Linked DNA regions of Mesorhizobium opportunistum WSM2075. The protein of the gene in region 1 binds, or shares a complex with, the protein of each later gene. Links are inferred from orthologs where the notes say so. Each region holds a gene or a part of one and is shown on either strand. Other genes may lie near its edges.

Evidence for each region.
Region 2: the proteins of MESOP_RS25960 (region 1) and dnaG are in contact, whole or in part, in a crystal structure (PDB 2R6A), measured with the Geobacillus stearothermophilus proteins. The link is inferred for Mesorhizobium opportunistum WSM2075 from one-to-one orthologs. Residues at the interface, in WP_033016901.1 of Geobacillus stearothermophilus: Ser13, Glu15, Ala16, Gln18, Glu91, Leu92, Asp94, Ala95, Val96, Pro97, Thr98, Ala99, Ala100, Asn101, Tyr104, Tyr105, Ile108; in WP_049624496.1 of Geobacillus stearothermophilus: Lys456, Leu457, Leu458, Pro459, Ala460, Asn463, Ala464, Leu467, Leu535, Leu536, Ile537, Ala538, Gln544, Glu545, Asp548, Tyr549, His552.

The regions. Positions count from the first base shown.
Region 1 is NC_015675.1:5,356,042-5,364,188, reverse strand. The notes cover bases 2,630-5,599. They hold MESOP_RS25960 (replicative DNA helicase), read right to left. Parts: upstream 4,875-5,599; coding sequence 3,384-4,874; downstream 2,630-3,383. Other genes in these bases: MESOP_RS25955 (small ribosomal subunit Rsm22 family protein), read right to left, coding at 5,095-5,599; radA (DNA repair protein RadA), read right to left, coding at 2,630-3,293. Also shown: purF (amidophosphoribosyltransferase), read right to left, coding at 1-1,075; MESOP_RS25970 (CvpA family protein), read right to left, coding at 1,180-1,842; more of radA, read right to left, coding at 1,890-2,629; more of MESOP_RS25955, read right to left, coding at 5,600-6,072; MESOP_RS25950 (YnfA family protein), read right to left, coding at 6,075-6,398; MESOP_RS25945 (cyclopropane fatty acid synthase), read right to left, coding at 6,492-7,784; rplI (50S ribosomal protein L9), read right to left, coding at 8,048-8,147. UniProt on the Escherichia coli protein: The main replicative DNA helicase, it participates in initiation and elongation during chromosome replication. Travels ahead of the DNA replisome, separating dsDNA into templates for DNA synthesis.
Region 2 is NC_015675.1:2,535,989-2,539,746, reverse strand. The notes cover bases 1-2,885. They hold dnaG (DNA primase), read right to left. Parts: upstream 2,474-2,885; coding sequence 527-2,473; downstream 1-526. Other genes in these bases: MESOP_RS12195 (RcnB family protein), read right to left, coding at 2,614-2,885; rpoD (RNA polymerase sigma factor RpoD), read right to left, coding at 1-87. Outside these bases: more of MESOP_RS12195, read right to left, coding at 2,886-2,994; MESOP_RS12190 (Na/Pi cotransporter family protein), read left to right, coding at 3,399-3,758. UniProt on the Escherichia coli protein: RNA polymerase that catalyzes the synthesis of short RNA molecules used as primers for DNA polymerase during DNA replication.

The sequences.
Region 1 (8,147 bases):
GCTTGCCCTCGATCATGCGGCGGTTGGCGTTGTGCTTCAGCTTGACGCCCATGTGGCGGATCGAATCGCCGGGCTGGATGAAGGTGCGGCCGACATAGTGGTTGCGGATGATACCGAGCTCGAAGGGGATGCCGGCCGCCTGGCTGAAGCCGATCGCCGCCGGCGTGCCCGAATCCGGCACCGGCACGACGATGTCGGCGTCGACCGGATTTTCCTGCGCCAGTTCGGCGCCGATGCGCTTGCGCACCTCATAGACGTTGCGGCCTTCGACCGAGGAATCCGGCCGAGCGAAATAGACATATTCGAAGATGCAGAAGCGGGTCTTCTGCGGCTCGAACGGGAACAGGCTTTCGATGCCCTTGGAGGTGACGACGACCATCTCGCCCGGCTTCAGGTCGCGCACGAAACGCGCGCCGATAATGTCGAGCGCGCAGGTCTCGGAGGCCAGGATCCAGGCACCGTCGAGATCGCCGAGCACCAATGGCCTGATGCCGAGCGGGTCGCGGCAGCCGATCATCTTCTTGGCGGTCATCGCCACCAGCGAAAAGGCGCCCTCGACCTGCCGCACCGCATCGATGAAGCGCGAGTTGAGGTCGCGCTCCTTGCTGGTCGCAACCAGATGCAGGAGCGTTTCGGTGTCGGAGGTGGAGGAGAAGATCGCGCCCTGTTTCTGCAGCGCGCGCTGCACCGTCATGGCGTTGGTCAAATTGCCGTTGTGGGCGACCGCGAAACCGCCATCGGCGAGTTCGGCAAAGAAGGGCTGAATGTTGCGCATGCCGGCGCCGCCGGTTGTGGCGTAGCGCGTATGGCCGATGGCGCGGTTGCCTTGCAGGCTGTCGATGACGCGCTGTTTGGTGAAAGTGTCGCCGATCAGGCCCACATGGCGTTCGACATGGAACTGGGTGCCGTCGTAGGAAACGATGCCGGCCGCTTCCTGGCCGCGGTGCTGCAGCGCATGCAGGCCGAGCGTGACAATGGCCGCTGCGTCCTGCCGGCCGAAAATGCCGAACACACCGCACTCGTCATGGAAATGGTCGTCGGCCTCGGCGGAAAGCACGTCGTCTGCGTCTGCCATCTTAAGCTCCGCTAAAATCGCCATATAGAGCGGGTTCGCGTCGAAAGCAACGCGCGCCGTGCAGTCGTTCACACCATCGTCGGTCCTGACGCCTCTTTCGGGCGTCAGTTTGCAGGCGCTGCCGGTGCCGGCTTGGCCGTGTTGTCGGCAGGAGCGGCGTCGTTGTCGTCGGGCGCTGGCGCATTGGCGTCGTCGCCGCCGGCAGGCGCGTCCGCCGCAGGTGCATCCGGTGCTGCCGGCGTCTCGGCGGCCGGCTGATTCGGATTCAGCTTCTTGAGGATGGCGTTTTCCGGATCCTCCGGCAGCAGGCTCTCGAGCTTGGCGCCGATCTGCTCCAGCAGCGGCCGCGACTTGGCTTCCGTCACCCAGGCCGGTGCCTTGGCGCCGGCCAGCCAGTTGAAGAACAGCAAGGCGACAGCGACGACCAGTATGCCGCGCGCAGCGCCGTACAGGAAACCGAGCGTGCGGTCGAGCGCGCCGATCCGGGAATCGATGATCCAGTCGGCGAGCTTCATGGTGATGACCGAAACGACGATCAGCGCGATGACGAAGACGACGCCGGCGGAGGCCGCCATGGCGATCTTCTCATTGTCGATGTAGGGCTTCAGATAGGGCAGGACCGGCTTGTAGAAGAAGAAAGCCGCCGCGGCCGCCGCCGCCCACGATACGACCGAAAGGACCTCGCGCGAAAAGCCGCGAACCATGGCGAGCATCGCCGAGACCAGGGTGAAGCCGACGAGAATTCCGTCAAGCAGCGTAATCGGCATGTCTTTCGCCCCACTCCGATCTCTTTTTCACGGCTCGACGAGCCGCGTTATTCTTCGTCGTCCACACGGCTTCGGCGTGAGCCGGCTATGCGTGCCACGAGGTCGGCAAGCTCGGTGGGCTGGAAAGCGCCGGCCCCGATCCCCCCTGCAAGTTCCTCGCTGCCCAAGGGCAGAACCGCGCTACCAAAACCCAGCTTTTCGGCTTCCTTGAGGCGCTGCTGCGCATGCGCAACCGGCCTCACTGCGCCCGAAAGGCTGATTTCGCCGAAATAGACGCAATCCGCGGGAAGGGCAAGACCGGTGAGTGAGGAAACCAGTGCGGCGGCGACCGCGAGATCGGCGGCTGGCTCGCTGATGCGGTAGCCGCCGGCGACGTTGAGATAGACGTCATGGGTGCCGAAGCGCACGCCGCAATGGGCTTCCAGCACTGCCAGGATCATCGACAGCCGCGCGCCATCCCAGCCGACCACCGCCCGGCGCGGCGTGCCGAGCGAGGAGGGCGCGACAAGCGCCTGGATCTCGACCAGGACCGGCCTGGTGCCTTCCATGCCGGCGAAAACGGCAGCCCCCGGGGATTTCGCATGCCGTTCGCCCAAGAACAGCTCCGACGGGTTGGCGACCTCGCGCAAGCCCTTGTCCGACATTTCGAAGACGCCGATCTCGTCGGTCGGTCCAAAGCGGTTCTTCACCGTGCGCAGGATGCGGTAGTGGTGGCCGCCTTCGCCCTCGAAATAGAGCACGCCATCGACCATATGCTCGACGACGCGCGGGCCGGCGATCTGGCCTTCCTTGGTGACATGGCCGACAAGGACGATCGCCGCACCCGTCGATTTCGCATAGCGGATCATCGCCTGGGCGGAAGCGCGCACCTGGGTAACGGTGCCAGGCGCGGAATCGGCAAGATCGGTCCATAGTGTCTGGATCGAATCGAGAATGACCAGATCCGGCCGCTTGCCGTCGGCGATCGTGGCGAGAATGTCCTCGACATTGGTTTCGGCGGCCAACTCCACCGCGGTGTCGGCAACACCCAACCGCTGCGCTCGCAGCCTGATCTGGGCGACGGCCTCCTCGCCCGAGACATAGACGATGCGGTGGCCCCGGGACGCAAGTGCCGCGGCAGCCTGGGTAAGAAGCGTCGATTTGCCGATGCCGGGATCGCCGCCGACCAGCAGCGCCGAGCCGCGCACGAAACCGCCGCCGGTGGCGCGATCGAGTTCGCCGATGCCCGACACGATGCGCGGCGCATCCTCGATGTCGCCGGAAAGTGTGGTCAGCACCACCGCACGGCCCTTGCGGGCATTGCGCGTGTTGGCCGGGCCGGAGCCGATGCCGCCGGAGGTGCCTTCCTCGACCAGCGTGTTCCACTCCCCGCAGGCGTCGCATTTGCCGGCCCAGCGCTGATGCACCGAGCCGCAATTCTGGCAGATGAACTGGACGCGGGATTTAGCCATGGAGTCGCGCCGGGTCGGTAGAAAGTGCAAACCATAGACAGGCCGGCAGGACAGAGGGGGGCGGGACGGAACGAGGCCTGTCTCAAGAGGTCACTCGAACCTCTCCGCGATATGATGTTCCTCAGCCAGATCGGAGAAGCGGGTGAACTCACCGTGGAACGCAAGGGTGACAGAGCCTGTCGGGCCGTGGCGCTGCTTGGCCACGATCACCTCGGCCTTGCCGCGCATCTCGTTCATCTCGTTTTCCCACTTGACGTATTCCTCCGTGCCGAGCTTCGGCTCGCGGTTCTTGAGGTAATACTCCTCGCGATAGACGAAAATCACGACGTCGGCGTCCTGCTCGATCGAACCGGATTCACGCAAGTCGGAAAGTTGCGGGCGCTTGTCGTCACGGCTTTCGACCTGGCGCGAGAGCTGCGAAAGCGCGATGATCGGCACGGCCAGTTCCTTGGCCAGTGCCTTCAGGCCGGTGGTGATCTCGGTGATTTCCTGCACGCGGTTCTGCGAAGACTTGGCGCTCGAACCCTGCATCAGCTGGATATAGTCGATGACGATCAGGTCGAGGCCGCGCTGGCGTTTCAGCCGCCGGGCACGGGCCGAGAGCTGGGCGATCGAGATACCGCCGGTCTGGTCGATGAACAGCGGGATCTTCTGCATGGTCTGCGAACAGGCGACCAGCTTCTCGAAGTCCATTTCGGTGATTTCACCGCGGCGGATCTTCGAGGAGGAGATTTCCGTCTGTTCGGAAATGATGCGGGTGGCGAGCTGTTCGGACGACATTTCGAGCGAGAAGAAGCCGACGACGCCGCCATTGGCCGCCTTGAACGAGCCATCGGCCTGCTGAGCCGGCTCATACATCTCGGCGATGTTGAAGGCGATGTTGGTCGCGAGCGACGTCTTGCCCATGCCTGGACGGCCGGCGATGATGATCAGATCGGACGCCTGCAGGCCGCCCATGCGGCGGTCGAGATCGCGCATGCCGGTGGCAAGGCCCGACAGATGGCCGTCGCGCATATAGGCGGCGTTGGCCATGTCGACCGCGGTCTTGACCGCGTCGGTGAAGCTCTCGAAGCCGCCATCGTAGCGTCCGGTTTCGGCCAGTTCGAAAAGGCGGCGCTCGGCATCCTCGATCTGCTCGGATGGCGACATGTCGACCGGCGCGTCATAGGCGATGTTGACCATGTCCTCGCCGACGGTGATCAACGCCCGGCGCGTGGCCAGATCGTAGATGGCGCGGCCATAGTCCGTGGCGTTGACGACGGTGACGGCCTCGACCGCCAGCCGCACGACATATTGCGCCACCGTCATGTCGCCGACCTTCTCGTCGGCCGGCAGGAAGGTCTTCAAGGTGATCGGCGTCGCCACCTTGCCCATGCGGATGAGCTCGGCCGCGACATCGAAGATCTTGCGGTGCAGGGGTTCGTAGAAATGGCCGGACTTCAGGAAGTCGGAGACACGATAGAAGGCATCGTTGTTGACGAGGATCGCACCAAGCAGCGCCTGCTCGGCCTCGATGTTGTTGGGCGATTCGCGATAGAGCGGTTGCTCCGCCACGCCGAATTTTCGTGCTGCCTCTGCCATGATATCCCCGATGTCGATCCCGGCTTCTCGATATCAGAACGAGACGAATCGATGCTGACCTTTCTGCATCATCGCATGACCAACCAGCCTTGATGCCCGTTGTTCACAGGCTCGGCGAACCGTCCACAGGAGAGTGCTTCCAAGCCCCGATTCCGATTGACTCGGAAAGGCGCAAGTCCCTACCCGAGTCTTTGGAACAGATCAAGAACAATCTTGGCGATCAGGCGCTTCCTTCGTCCAGCGTATCGCCCCAGTCCAGGCGCCGTGCCGCCTTGAACAGATCACCGTCGCGTTTGGTCAGCAATTTTTCGCCGGCGCTGCCGTCCGTTCCGCAAAGCTTGAGCAGAACCTTGCCTGAGCCGGACTTTGGCGGTGCGAGCACCCGCGCGGCATGCGCGGCGGCCGGTTGGCGCGAGGCGGCGACAAAAATGAACTTCTCGTCTTCCCACGGCACTTCCGCCTCCTTGGCCAGCCGGTGCAGGCGCGAGCGGGCGACGCGGCGGGAAAAGTGGCACCAGTCGGGCGGGGCGAGCGGGCAAGGCGCCTCATGCGGACAAGGCGCCAGCAGATGCGCGCCCGCCGCGATCAACCGCGCGCGCACCGCCAGGATTCGCTGCCAGCCGGCAGGCGTGCCCGGCTCGACAACGAGCAGCGTGTCGGCCGTGAGGTGCCAAAGCCGGTCGACAAGCTTCGGCAGGGATGCCGGAATGATCTCGTCCAGCACATAGGTACACGTCACCAGCTCGGCCGGCTCGAGATCGGCGAGGTCGATGGTGGCGTCGCCGGCCAGCCATTGGGTCCGGGCAGCGACTGCGCCGGCGGCGAGCGTCTCGCCGACCTTGCGTGCCGCCGCACTGGCTTCGAGGAGCACCGCCTGTTCGAGGTCGGGCCAGAGGTCCATCGTGGCCCAAAGCACCGTACCAGGCCCGGCTCCGATATCGAGCAGGCTTTTCGGGGTGAAATCCGGCCGGGCTTCATTCAGCACACCAAGACTGGCGCGGACCGCGGCATAGGTCGCTGGCAGCCGCGTCGCGAGATAAGCGTGCACGGCCAAATCCTGCGCCATGTGCAGGCGGCCATCGCGCAACTCGGCACGGTAGCGGTCTGAAAGCGTTTTCGCCGCTTGCTTCAGGGTCGCCAGCGGAACGTTTTCAAGCAGGCGCTCGACCCCTTGGCGAAGTGGCGCTGGCAATTCCATGGTCAGGCTCCGCGCGGTGCGAGCAGGATGACAGAGGCTCCGGCCATGCAGAGGACCGCGCCGGCAAGATCCCAGCGGTCGGGCCGCACGCCTTCCACCAGCCACAGCCAGGCGAGCGACGCCGTGATGTAGATGCCGCCATAGGCGGCATAGGCACGGCCCGCCGCATTGATGTCGACCAGTGCCAGGAGCCAGGCGAACAGGACAAGCGAGACGAAGCCCGGCGCCAGCCAGAGCGGCGACCTTTCCAGCCGCCACCATGCCCATACCGAAAAGCAGCCGGCGATCTCGGCCAGGGCCGCGGCAACATAAAGGAGATAGCTCATGAAAAAGGCCTCGCGACGATCACGAGGCCTTTTTCAGGGCAGGGGCGTGCGAAGGCAAGCGCCAACAGCGAAAGCGTACGAACGTTCCCGTTTCTATTCCGCCACCTTGCGGCGACGGGCAGGCTTGGCGGGCTTCTCGACGGGAGCCGCCTCGCGGCGGCCCAGGTCGCGCATTTCCAGCGCCTTTTCGCATTTGGCCATATAGTCGCGGGTCATCGGCAGCGTGTCGTTCTTCTTGGTGATCTGGAACTGGAAGATGACCAGGTCCTGCCAGCGGAAGGCGGCTTCCGAGGCGGCCAGATAGAATTCCCACATGCGGCAGAAGCGTTCGTCGTAGATCGCCTTGGCCTTGTCGCGGTTGGCGGCGAAGCGCTGGCCCCAGTGCTTCAGCGTATCGGCATAGTGGAGCCGCAGGATCTCGACGTCGGTGACCACGAGGCCGGATTTCTCGATCGCCGGCAGCACCTCCGACATTGCCGGGATGTAGCCGCCCGGGAAAATGTACTTGCGGATGAAGGCGCTGGTCGCCCACGGCACACCGGAACGGCCGATCGTGTGCAGCAGCATGACGCCATCGGGCTTCAACAGTGTCGCGGACTTGTCGAAGAAGGTGCGGTAGTGGTTGACGCCGACATGTTCGAACATGCCGACCGAAACGATGCGGTCGAAACGCTCGTTGAGCTCGCGGTAATCCTTCAGCTCGAAATGGACGTGGTTTTCCAGCCCCTGCGCGTGCGCCCGGTCGGTGGCCACGCCATGCTGTTCGGTCGACAGCGTCACGCCCTGCACGTCGACGTCGAAAGCCTTGGCGAGATAGAGCCCAAGCCCGCCCCAGCCGGAGCCGATGTCGAGCACCGTCTGGCCGGCCTTCAGCCTGAGCTTGGCGGCGATGTGGCGCTTCTTGGCGGCCTGCGCCTCGTCCAGCGTCATGTCCGGCTGTTCGAAATAGGCGCAGGAATACTGCATGTCCTCGTCGAGGAAGAGCCGGTAGAGATCGCCTGACAGATCATAGTGCCGCTGCACGTTGCGGCGCGAGCGCGAGGCGGTGTTGATCTGCTGCAGGCGGCGGAAGGCGTGGCGCAGGCCCTCGATGGCTTTCGACCAGGTCGCGTCGATGCCGCCGCTGCCCATGTTCTGGAAGGCAATTCGCATCACACCGAGCACGCCGCCGTCGAGAATGTCGAGTTCGCCATCCATGTAGGATTCAGGCACCGCCAGCATCGGATCGAACGTGATGGCGCGTTCGGCATGTCGGGTCTTGATGTGCAGGTGCACCGGCTCGCCGCTGCCGTCGCCGAACACGAATGTCGTGCCCTTCGGTCCGGTCACTTTGAGACTGCCGGTGCGAACCAGGCGATCGAGAACGCGCTTCAAGAGAATATTCATGACCTAATGTCCCCAGGGTGCCTTACGCATGGCCCGAAAACCGCAATCGACTTTCGGACTGGATCATGCGCCGAACTCTAATTCCACACGTCCTTTGCGCGTCCAAAGGACGCGCGACGATCTAGTCTGCAACAATATATGGGGACCCGGAAAGTTCCTTTTGGCACAAAAAAGCCCGGGCGAGAGGCCCGGGCGTTGGTCCACAAAGGACGGATAACGGCAATGTGATCGGAGCTTAGCTCCAATCCCTTGCGAGGGTGAGATCAGGCGTTGTCTTCGCCGCCTTCGAACTCGGCGTTCGGATCGAAGAAGTTTTCCGGCCGGGCGTTGTCGTTGATGTCGTCGCCATAAATGGCTTCGGCG
Region 2 (3,758 bases), 2.8 Mb from region 1 along the record:
GACAGCATCATCGGAAAGGTCGAGCAGAGGGCCATCGGTGGCGCCTTCGCGTTCGGTCTCGACCTCTTCCTTTTCCTTAGTCGCCATAGTTTTTATCTTCTCCTAGCGGCCGGACATCGGGGCCGCGTAAGCTGTCGGACCAGTCAAATCGGATACGCTCGTTTTTCTAAACGTGCTTCACCGGGCCACGAACCGCATCAACTCTATTGTTTGGTGCATGCCGTTGTCCCAAAACCGGTTTCCTCTCTTGGGCGACCACTCTTGGGCGACATGCATTAAGTCCAGATTAACCCTGATATCTGTGGCAGGCGGCCTGCCTGTCCAGTGACCAGTACCCCACATCGCTGCATTCCCGTCGATGCGGGTGCGGGTTAACGTTTCGAATCGTCCTGATTCCGCCATTCTGTCCGAAGGTCAAGCGCCTGTCGCATGATTCGCATGAAAAAAGCGAATCAATTACCCGACTTAGCGCGCCCCGCCCCCTAAGGAGGCATGGCCGCGCTCTCATTCCTGCACTCAGCTGCACTTAGGCTCGCCCGGCCCTGCCCGACGAGACGCCGAATCCTTCGATCAGCGCTTCCGTCGCTTGTACATCCCTGAATTGCGCCTGAATTTCGATCAGATGGCGGAAGTTTTCGTCCGAGGGATCCGCTTCGAGCGCCGCCTCCGCCTGTTTCAACTCCTTATGTAAGGTGCGCGCGCTGCGCTGCAAGTGCAACGCCTGGTTCAGAGCGTCGCGGGCATCATCGAGTGCGGCTGTCTCCAGCGCCGGCCATTGCCGCGCCCGCCGGATCAGGCCGACGGCACGCTCCCATATCTCGGCGCAGCCGGCACGCTCGATCGTCGCCACCACGGCATGGCGGTCATTGGCCATGTCGTGCGCCATGGCGTCGAGGATGGCACCATGCAGCCGCTGCAGATCGGCATTGGCAAGGTCGAGGAACTCGACATGGGCGAAATTCTCGTCGATCAGCGGCGGATGGTTGACCAGCGCGACGATGATCGTCGCCTCGCGCACCGACATCCCCTCGCCGCGCTTGACCAGCGCCGACTGGCCGAGGCTTTCGGTGATTGCCATGCGGCCGCTGCCAGCCTTGGCGAACTGCCCGCCGGGTGCGGCCGCCTTGCCCTGCCCGGGTTTCCAGTCCTGACGGCTTTGTCGGGCACCGCGCTGGGAGCCGAAGAAACTCAGCACCCGCTCGCGCATCTCTTGGCTGTAGTGATAGCGCAGGCTTTCGTCGCGGATGCGGCTGGTCAGTTCGCGCAGCGTCTTCTCGAGTTCGGCCCGCCGCTCCGGCGTGTCGAAGACGCCGCCCGCCGTCTCGCGCATCCACAACAGGTCGACCAGCGGCCGCGCGTCGGCCAGTATCGCGCGGAATGCATCCGGCCCTTCGGCCTTGACCAGGTCGTCGGGATCCTTGCCCTCCGGCAGCAGAGCGAAGCGCGCCGAGCGACCGGCCTGCACCGATGGCAGCGCGAGATCGGCGGCCCGCCATGCGGCCTTCAGCCCGGCCTTGTCGCCGTCGAAGCACAGCATCGGTTCCGGCGCCATGCGCCACAGAAGTTCGAGCTGGTTTTCGGTGAGCGCGGTGCCGAGCGGCGCCACGACATTCTCGAAGCCGGCCTGCGCCAGCGCGATCACGTCCATATAGCCTTCGACGGCGATGACCGTGCCGCCTTTGGCGAGCGCCCCCTTTGCCATCGCTTGGCGGGCGCGGGCGAAATTGTAGAGCACATTGCCCTTGTGGAAGAGCTCGGTGTCTGGCGAGTTCATGTATTTGGCCACCGCGTCGGCGGCGAGCGCGCGGCCGCCGAAGGCGATGATCTTGCCGCGCGAATCCGGGATCGGGAACATGATGCGGTCGCGGAACCAGTCATAGGAGACCGGGATATCGTCGCCGTGGCGGACCAGCCCGCAGGCCTCGATGTCCGCCTTCGGCACGCCTTTTGCGGCGAGATGCTCCTTCAGCGCATTGCGGCTGTCAGGGGCGAAGCCGAGCCGGAACGAATGTTGCGTCGCCGGCGTCAGCCCACGGTCGCGCAGATAGGCGCGGGCTTTTGCGCCTTCCGGTCCCTGCAGCCGCTCCTGGAAGAAAGCTGTCGCCATCTCCATGACGTCGGTCAGGCTGGCGCGTTCCTTCTCACGCTGTTCTTCCCGTTCGTCGCGGACCGGCATCGGCACGCCGGCCATGTCGGCGATCTTCTCGACCGCTTCGGGAAAGCTCAGTCCCTCGAGTTCGGTGAGGAACTTGAAATGGTCGCCCGAGACCGAGCAGCCGAAACAGTGGTAGCGCCCCTTCTTGTCCTCGCAGTGGAAGGATGGGCTCTTCTCGCCATGGAACGGGCAGCAGGCCCAATAGTCGCCGCGCGACGTATTGGTTTTCTTGCGGTCCCACGCGACGCGCTGGCCGATGACCTGTGAAATCGGCACGCGGTCGCGGATCTCGTCGAGAAAGGCGGGCGGAAAGCGCATTTAGGGAACTCGTTTCGCCACCATATAATCATGCCGGCGAAATCCGACGACCCCCAATACGGGCCATACCCGGTTTCCACAGGGCAAAAAGAAAGGCGGCCGTTGCGGGCCGCCTTCCTTCAAGTCCAGCGCTGGGTGCTTTAGTGTGCGGCGAGCGCGCCGAAGATGACGCCGGAGAGGATGCCGACCAGCACATAGTCGTTGCCGGCGCGGATCCATTCCTGGCCGGGACCCGGGCGGCGCAGGCCGTAGCGGCCGTAGTCGCGAACCGGCTGGTGCTGCCTCCAGCCGGAATATCGCTGGCCATTGCGCCAGTTGTTCCGCTTCACGATGACTTTCTTCTGAAAGACGCGCTTCTGGATGACGCGCTTCTTGACATCCCGGTGAGTCGGCTTCTGCCAGTCGACCTTGGTGTAATTCGACTGCGGCGCGACCGGTGCGTTGATCGGCGCGGCTTGGCCGGTGAGCGAGGTGGCGGCCAACATCGAGAAAGCAAGCGCGGAAAGGACAATGCGTTTCATGGGAAGTCTCCTTGGGTTGTCGATGTCCCGAGGAGTAGCGGTCAATGGATGAACTGAAACTGAACACCAGCATTACAATTATGTAATGAATTCGCTAGTTTAGAACGATGAGTTGAACAGCCCCGCAAAGACAGGCACCGAAAGCGCGGCGGAGCTGGCCGAACTGCCGTCCCGCCCGTGGGCCCGGAAATGCAACCAATTTCACCTCCGTCCATTTTCCGACACGGCCCGTCGCGCCCCCGTAGGCCCTTGAAATCGACAAAATTTTATTATCCGGCTAAAATATTCCAGCTATTATCCCTGCTATCATCAGTGACTGCCATGACCATGATTCGTACCCCAGCTTTCCGCCCTGCCCATCGTGCTGTCCGCATCGCGGCCCGTTCCTGCGTGCAGGTGCCACGATGAGCGGTTCCGTCGTCCTTCTGCATCTGGCCGGCGCCGTGGCGCTGATGCTGTTTGCCACCCGCATGGTCAAGACCGGCGTCGAACGCGCCTATGGCGATGTGCTGCGCCACAAATTGCGCGCCACCATGCGCAATCCGATCATGGCGGTGCTGGCCGGCACTGGCCTTGCGATCGCCTTGCAAAGCTCGACCGCGGTCACCCTGCTGGTCGGTTCCTTTGCTGGTTCCGGCATCGTCTCGGGTGCCGCGGGCCAATTGGCGGTGCGCGGCGCCGAGATCGGCTCTGCGCTCGTGGTCAAGCTCTTGACCTTCGATCTGACGCTGCTGGTGCCACTCTGCCTGATCACCGGCACGGTG